DNA from 3 places in the Faecalimicrobium sp. JNUCC 81 genome. Region 2 is predicted to be linked to each of the others. Evidence: riboswitches for the same ligand, from Rfam matches in the RefSeq annotation. Region 2 holds a riboswitch; each other region holds the start of a gene.
The links. Region 2 has a riboswitch for cyclic di-GMP ahead of JNUCC81_RS18040 (EAL domain-containing protein). Riboswitches for the same ligand answer to the same signal wherever they lie in the genome.
Positions count from the first base shown of each region.

Region 1: another riboswitch for cyclic di-GMP. It lies ahead of JNUCC81_RS05960 (methyl-accepting chemotaxis protein); the one in region 2 lies ahead of JNUCC81_RS18040 (EAL domain-containing protein).
Region 3: another riboswitch for cyclic di-GMP. It lies ahead of flgB (flagellar basal body rod protein FlgB); the one in region 2 lies ahead of JNUCC81_RS18040 (EAL domain-containing protein).

Region 1 covers NZ_CM132203.1:1,186,283-1,188,490, reverse strand. The annotation lists gene JNUCC81_RS05960 (methyl-accepting chemotaxis protein) at 1-1,024, opposite strand, end outside; cyclic di-GMP riboswitch class I at 1,244-1,320, opposite strand; T-box leader at 1,579-1,840, shown strand; gene brnQ (branched-chain amino acid transport system II carrier protein) at 1,949-2,208, shown strand, end outside.
Region 2 covers NZ_CM132203.1:3,690,209-3,692,416, forward strand. The annotation lists gene JNUCC81_RS18035 (metallophosphoesterase family protein) at 1-184, opposite strand, end outside; gene JNUCC81_RS18040 (EAL domain-containing protein) at 436-1,224, opposite strand; cyclic di-GMP riboswitch class II at 1,271-1,354, opposite strand; gene JNUCC81_RS18045 (TatD family hydrolase) at 1,477-2,208, opposite strand, start outside.
Region 3 covers NZ_CM132203.1:2,766,090-2,768,297, forward strand. The annotation lists gene fliF (flagellar basal-body MS-ring/collar protein FliF) at 1-307, opposite strand, end outside; gene fliE (flagellar hook-basal body complex protein FliE) at 330-632, opposite strand; gene flgC (flagellar basal body rod protein FlgC) at 653-1,057, opposite strand; gene flgB (flagellar basal body rod protein FlgB) at 1,062-1,388, opposite strand; cyclic di-GMP riboswitch class I at 1,878-1,961, opposite strand; gene flgL (flagellar hook-associated protein FlgL) at 2,160-2,208, opposite strand, start outside.

The DNA of each region.
Region 1 (2,208 bases), 1.3 Mb from region 2:
TCTCTGAATTTAAATCACCTTCAGCCAATTTTTTCAATCTTTCACTACATTCCTTTAATGGATTTCCTATTTTATTAGAGAACTTTATTGCTACAATAAATGCTATAATTGTAAATATTATAGATAATATAACTGTAATCATTATTGAAGTATACATTTGGCCAAGGAAATCATTTTTATTTATCATTACACCTACACCCCAATTATCACTATCTTTTACTGGAGCATATCCTAAAATCCAATCATCTCCTCTTAAATCTACATCAGTGTATCCTGTTTTTCCTGAAATAAGCTTTTTATCAGCTTCTGCAAAAGGTAATAAATCCTTATTTGTTGCTGATTCTTTTATAGTATTTTCTTCACCGATAAGACTAGTATCTCTATGAGCAATTGTTGTTCCTTCATGGTTAAGAAGATAAGCATAACTATTTTTACTTATTTTTATGTTATTAACAATTTCATTTAAGAAGTCTTTGTCTGGGTCAAAAGTTACAACCCCTACTATTTTACTACCTTGTACTCCATTTTCCCAAATAGGTGCTGAAACTACAAGTGTAAGATTTCCTGTCACTTGACTTACAACAGGACTACTCATATAAGCTTTTCCTTCCATAGATATTTTAAAATAATCTCTTCCAGAATAATCTTTTCCACTAAAAAGATCCTTACCATTTGCATCTAAAATTTGACCTAATGATAATCCATATAGCTTTTCCTGTCTAGTTATAATACTTTGTTTTTCTTCTAAGTTCACCTTAGGATCTGAGAGTTCTTTTATAATACCTGTTTGAATTGCTGCATTTTTAAGATTTGTAATTTTTTGAGAAACAGTTTCAGCAGCTTGTTTAGTAGTCTCTACTGCTGTTTTAGATAAAATGCTGTTAGAAGTCTTATAATTTAAAAAACTTGTAATAGCTCCTAAACATATACAGCAAATAACTGCAAAACACACAATTGTTAAAGCAAGTTGAGTTTTTATACTTTTGTTTTTTTCTTTACTTTTTTCTCTTAATTTAAAATTCATTTTTCATTTTTTCCCCTTTATTATTTTGCTTTATCTGTTAATTTATCAGCACTACTAACATAATTAACTATTTAAGGCTTAGTTATTTTATTATTTAATCACTCCTCACACATTAAAATATTATAGTTATTAAAACCCACTTACATAATACAAAAATAAAAGAGCATCAACATAAACCAGTTAATACTCTTCTTCTAAAATACAAATAAGATACAAAATTTATGCAACTGGCTGACTTAAAAAAAGTCCCTATAGCTTTGCGTCGCCGAATCACTTCGGGTTTGCTAATTTAATTTTATTTTATATTTAATTTTACATTTTATATTAACATGAATGGTAATTTTTGTAAATATTTAAGGTATTATATATATTTATATTATTTTCTTAATATGATCGCAAAAAATTGTAATTTTATTTACTTAATTAATATATTTTTTATGTACTTTAGAAATTAATTGATTATTTGAAAAAATATAAAAATATAAAAAATTTAATTTTTTATGTTGACATAAGTAAAAATAGTCTATATTATTAGATTAATAAATTTTTTAAAAACAAATTCTATGAAGAGAAAAAGTAAGTATTCTTTTGTTCCACAGAGAGTTGGTGTTTGCTGAAAACCAATGTTCAAATTATACTGAAAAATCATCTCTGAGAAGCAATGCTGAACGTATTTTCAGTAAGTATTGCCGGTATCTTCCACCGTTAAAAGGTAAGCGTATTGATAGATACGTAACTGAGAGCCAAAAATAGGTTTATTTTTTATAACCTTAATTTTTGGAACTAGGGTGGTAACGCGGATAATCCGTCCCTTGTATTTTACAAGGGGCGGTTTTTTTGTTTTTGAAAGGGGGAATTTTAATGGACATTGAAGGTGAAATAATGAAGTACTGAAAAATATAATTAAAACAGGAGGATATAAAAATGAACGATTTATCAAAAAAAGATTTATTACTTACAGGCTTAATGCTTTTTTCTTTATTCTTTGGAGCAGGAAACTTAATATTTCCACCATTTCTTGGGCAATCAGCAGGAGATAATACATGGATAGCAATGGCATCATTTTTTATAACAGCAGTTGGATTTCCGATATTAGGTGTAATTGCTGTTGCTAAGTCAGGTGGATTAACTAACTTAGCTAAGAAAGTTAATAATAGTTTTGCAATAATATTTACTATTTTAAT
Region 2 (2,208 bases):
TATTTATAAATCTTTTGTCATTCATAACTATATCAAATACTTCGCATGGATTAGGCCCATCTTGAACAAAATCACCAAGATTTAAAATATAATCTATATCATATTTTTCTTCTATATATTTTAAGAATTTTCTTAGTGAATGAATATTAGAATGAATATCAGAAATAATGCATATTTGACCCATATAATATAGTTCCTCCTTTTCTGATTAAAAATACCTTATCATTATATAAGAATAATATTTTTATATATTTTTACAATATATAGTGTGTAAATGGTTATTTCTTAGACCTAAATGGTTATTTGAAAAATTTTAAAATTATTTTTAAATTATAGATATTTAAATATACTTACCTTTTATACCATAAAAAATAGCACTTATTTAGTAAATAAGCGCTATTTCTTATTAGAATAATTATCTAAATTTTTTATGTATTACATCATTATCATTTCTGTATATTTTTTAAATGATACTGGACGTGAGTAAAGATATCCCTGACCATAATCTATTCCAAGATTCATAGCTATATTATGATCATCTTGTGTTTCTATTCCTTCTATAACTACTTTACATCCTAAGCTTTTTCCCATATCAACAATTCCTCTTAAGACTTTAAGCTTTTTTTCTTTATTATCATTAGGCTTTGGTAAAAACTCTCTAGGTATTTTTATTTCAACAAAATTAATATTACATAATCTATAATAAGAAGAATATCCTGTTCCAAAATCGTCTATTGATATCTTATAACCTTTTTCATCTAATTTATTTATTGTTTCTATAATTCCTTCATATTCATTTATAGGGTCTGTTTCTAGTATTTCAAGTATTATTTGTTCTGGGTTAATTGAATATTTCTTTGTTATTCCTAATATGTCCTCATATATAGAAGGACTCTTTAATGTATTTATAGATATATTTATAGAATATGTGTTATAAATACAGTTACTTTTTATTATATCCTTACACATTTTTTCAAATACATGTATATCAAACTCATATTCTTTATCTAAATCTCTTATTATTTCTATAAATTCTAGTGGAGGTACTAACCCAAACTTGGGATTATACCATCTACTTAAAATCTCCCATGATATTATATTTCTATTTATTATATCGACTTTAGGCTGATATACTATGCTAAATCCAGGCTTATCATTAGATAAGATATCTTCTCTTATTGCCCAATATTTTTCTTCAAATTTATTTATATTCAAAGGCCCCATATTCCCTCCCATTATTTTATATAAAAAAAGACTAAAAACATCAGTAGATATTTTTAGCCGGTTGTACCAATAACTCCACATATTCTAGGTACCCATATACAGAATATGCTTCAAAGTATCTAACTATATATTAAACCCTATATGGTATATATGTCTATTCATTTATATGCATTTCTGTTTTTTTATAAAAATATGTTTCATATATAAAAAAAGCACATAAAATCTAGTTAGATTTTATGTGCTTTTTATAATTTATTTATTTATACCAAAGAATTTCTTAGCATTTTCTTTTGTAGCTTCACATACTTCTTCATAAGATATACCTTTTTCTTGTGCTATCTTATCTGCAACAAATTGAACTAATGATGGGTCATTTCTTTTGCCCCTATGCGGCTCTGGTGCCATATAGGGAGAGTCTGTTTCTATTAATAAATACTCTAGAGGTATTTCTCTTACTACCTCCCTAGTTTTTTTATTATTTTTGAAAGTTACAGTTCCTGGTATAGAAATATAACAACCCATTTTTATATATTCCTTAGCTAATTCTACATTTCCACTATAACAGTGTAGCACACATCCTATTTCAGGATTTTTAGTATTTTTGATTATTTCAAAAGTATCTCCATGTGCATCTCTATCATGTATTATTATAGGTAATTTTAATTCATTAGCTAACTCTATTTGCTTTTTAAACCACTCTTTTTGTACTTCTCTAGGAGAGTTATCGTAATAATAATCAAGCCCTATTTCTCCTATTGCTACTACTTTATCATTTTCAGTAGCTAATTTTCTTAAAGTTTCTATTGCAGTATCATCAAGTTCACCAACATCATGTGGGTGAACTCCTACAGCTGCATATATAAAATCATATTTCTTTGAAAGTTCAATAGCGCTTATTGATGTTTCTATATCTGCCCCCGGATTTACTACTAAATCAACATTTTTCTCTCTTAAAGACTTTATTAGCTCTTCTCTATCTTCATC
Region 3 (2,208 bases), 920 kb from region 2:
ATAGTTCTAGTCTTAATTTATCAACTTCATCTTTAGGTACATATATACTATCACCTTTTATTTTTGTATCAACTTTTTTACTTTCAAGCTCTTTTGTTATAGATGCTGCATCATTAGAATCTAATCCTGAGAAAAGTACTTTATACTTATTCTCTTTTAAATAACCTGTTCCAAATACTACTGCTAATATACCCGCTACCACTGCAACTATAATTGCTATTTTTTTCTCTTTTTTTAGTTCTAGAAACTGTTGTTTTTTAGTGCTTATAAAATCCTTTATTTTTTGTATAATTTCTTTTAAATTCATCTGCATACTCCTTGTCAATAGGCTACAATTGCACCCTATTTACTTCTTGATAAGCCTCATATAGTTTATTTCTAATTTCTAGCATTAGTTGCATTGAAATTTGTGACTCTTGCATTGTTAACATTACGTTATGCATACTTGATCCTTCACCCTTCACTAGACCTTCTATAGAACTATTGGCATTTACTTGATAATCATTGACTTTGTGTATAGCATCTTTTATGATTTGGGAAAAATCATTTTTTTCTTGAGTGTTTACTACTTCATTTTTTATTCCTTTTGCAAATATATTAGAATTTGCCCCTATACTTGTAATTGATTGCATAACTTCCTCCAAATTTATATTTATCTTCCTATTTCTAATGCCTTTGAAATTATATTCTTTTGAGCATTCAAAGTCTCAACATTAGATTCATAACTTCTAATTGCTGATAATACATCTGCTCGTTCTGTAAGAATATCAACATTTGGATATTCAACATATCCTTGAGCATCTGCATCCGGATGATCTGGTTTATATAGTTTTCTTAATGGAGATTTATCTTCTTCTATTGCTACCGTTTTTACACCTAACATCCCTAATTTCTCATCAAAGTTTTCTTGAAATACTGCTACTTTTCGTCTATAAGCTCCCCCATTTTCAGTTCTTGTCGTCTTTAGATTTGCTACATTTGATGATATAGTGTCAATTCTCATTCTTTCTGCTGAAAGTCCACTTGCACTTATTCTCATCCCACTAAAAATATTCATTTAATTACCTCCCTGATATTACACTCTTGATCATTGCTAACTTAATATTAGTTATATTAACTAGGGCATTATATTGAAGAGTTGTCGCTGCCTGATTTACCTTTTCACTTTCTAAATCAACATTATTACCATCTAATCTAACTATTGAAGTATCATCTGCCTTAACCTCTATTTTAGCCTTATCATCCATTTTGCCTTTTAGACTGTCTTCAAAACTCACATACTTTCTTTTATAATTTGGCGTATTTATATTTGCCACATTATTTGAAATAACTTTATTTCTTAAGTCTGTTGCATCTAAACCAACTTTTAATAAATTGTATATACTCATAACTCCTCCTATTTTTTAATCTAAAAAAACTACTCAGAAAGAGTAGTCTATATTATTTCATGGTATTATAATTCGTGTGTAATACAATCCACAAAACTAGAACAAAATTAAAAATACTTTTACACTACACTTTTATATACTTATGTTTGGATTATTCTTCCTAAATCATATCTAATATATATTATAACTCTTTTTTCGAGATAATTGTATGGATTCTAACAAAAATTTACAAATTTTATCAATTTTTATCAATTTTTTCATTTTTTGTCAATATTTTTCATACTTTTTCCTAATATATTTATATTTTTTATCATATTTGTATTTTTTCCGACAAAATATATCAGTTTCTAATTATTTCTCCGTGTTTGTATAAATTTATTATTTTTAAATTTGTTATAGCAATTATAATTAGTAGTTTTAATATAAAAAAAATACTCTGCAGCAGAGTATTTTTTCATATCAAAATGATAACAAAAAGTCTATTAACTCTTCGGCAGCTGGCTGGCATAGTTAAAAACGTTAGCCCCTATAGTTTTGCGTCCCTAGATTTCCCTAGGTTTGCCTATTAAATTTTATTTTTAGTTCTTTTTATACATATTCTAACATCTATGCTTATATTATAACATATTTTCCCATATATATGTACATATATATGGGAAAATATGTACATATATACACTAGAATATAAAAATATTTTTCATTTATTTATAATTAAATCAAAAATAGACATAATTTGGAATTATGTCTATTTTTGTTAAATTGTAACTACAATTATCTTAATAATTGCATTACACCTTCTGGCTGAGATTTAGCTTGAGCC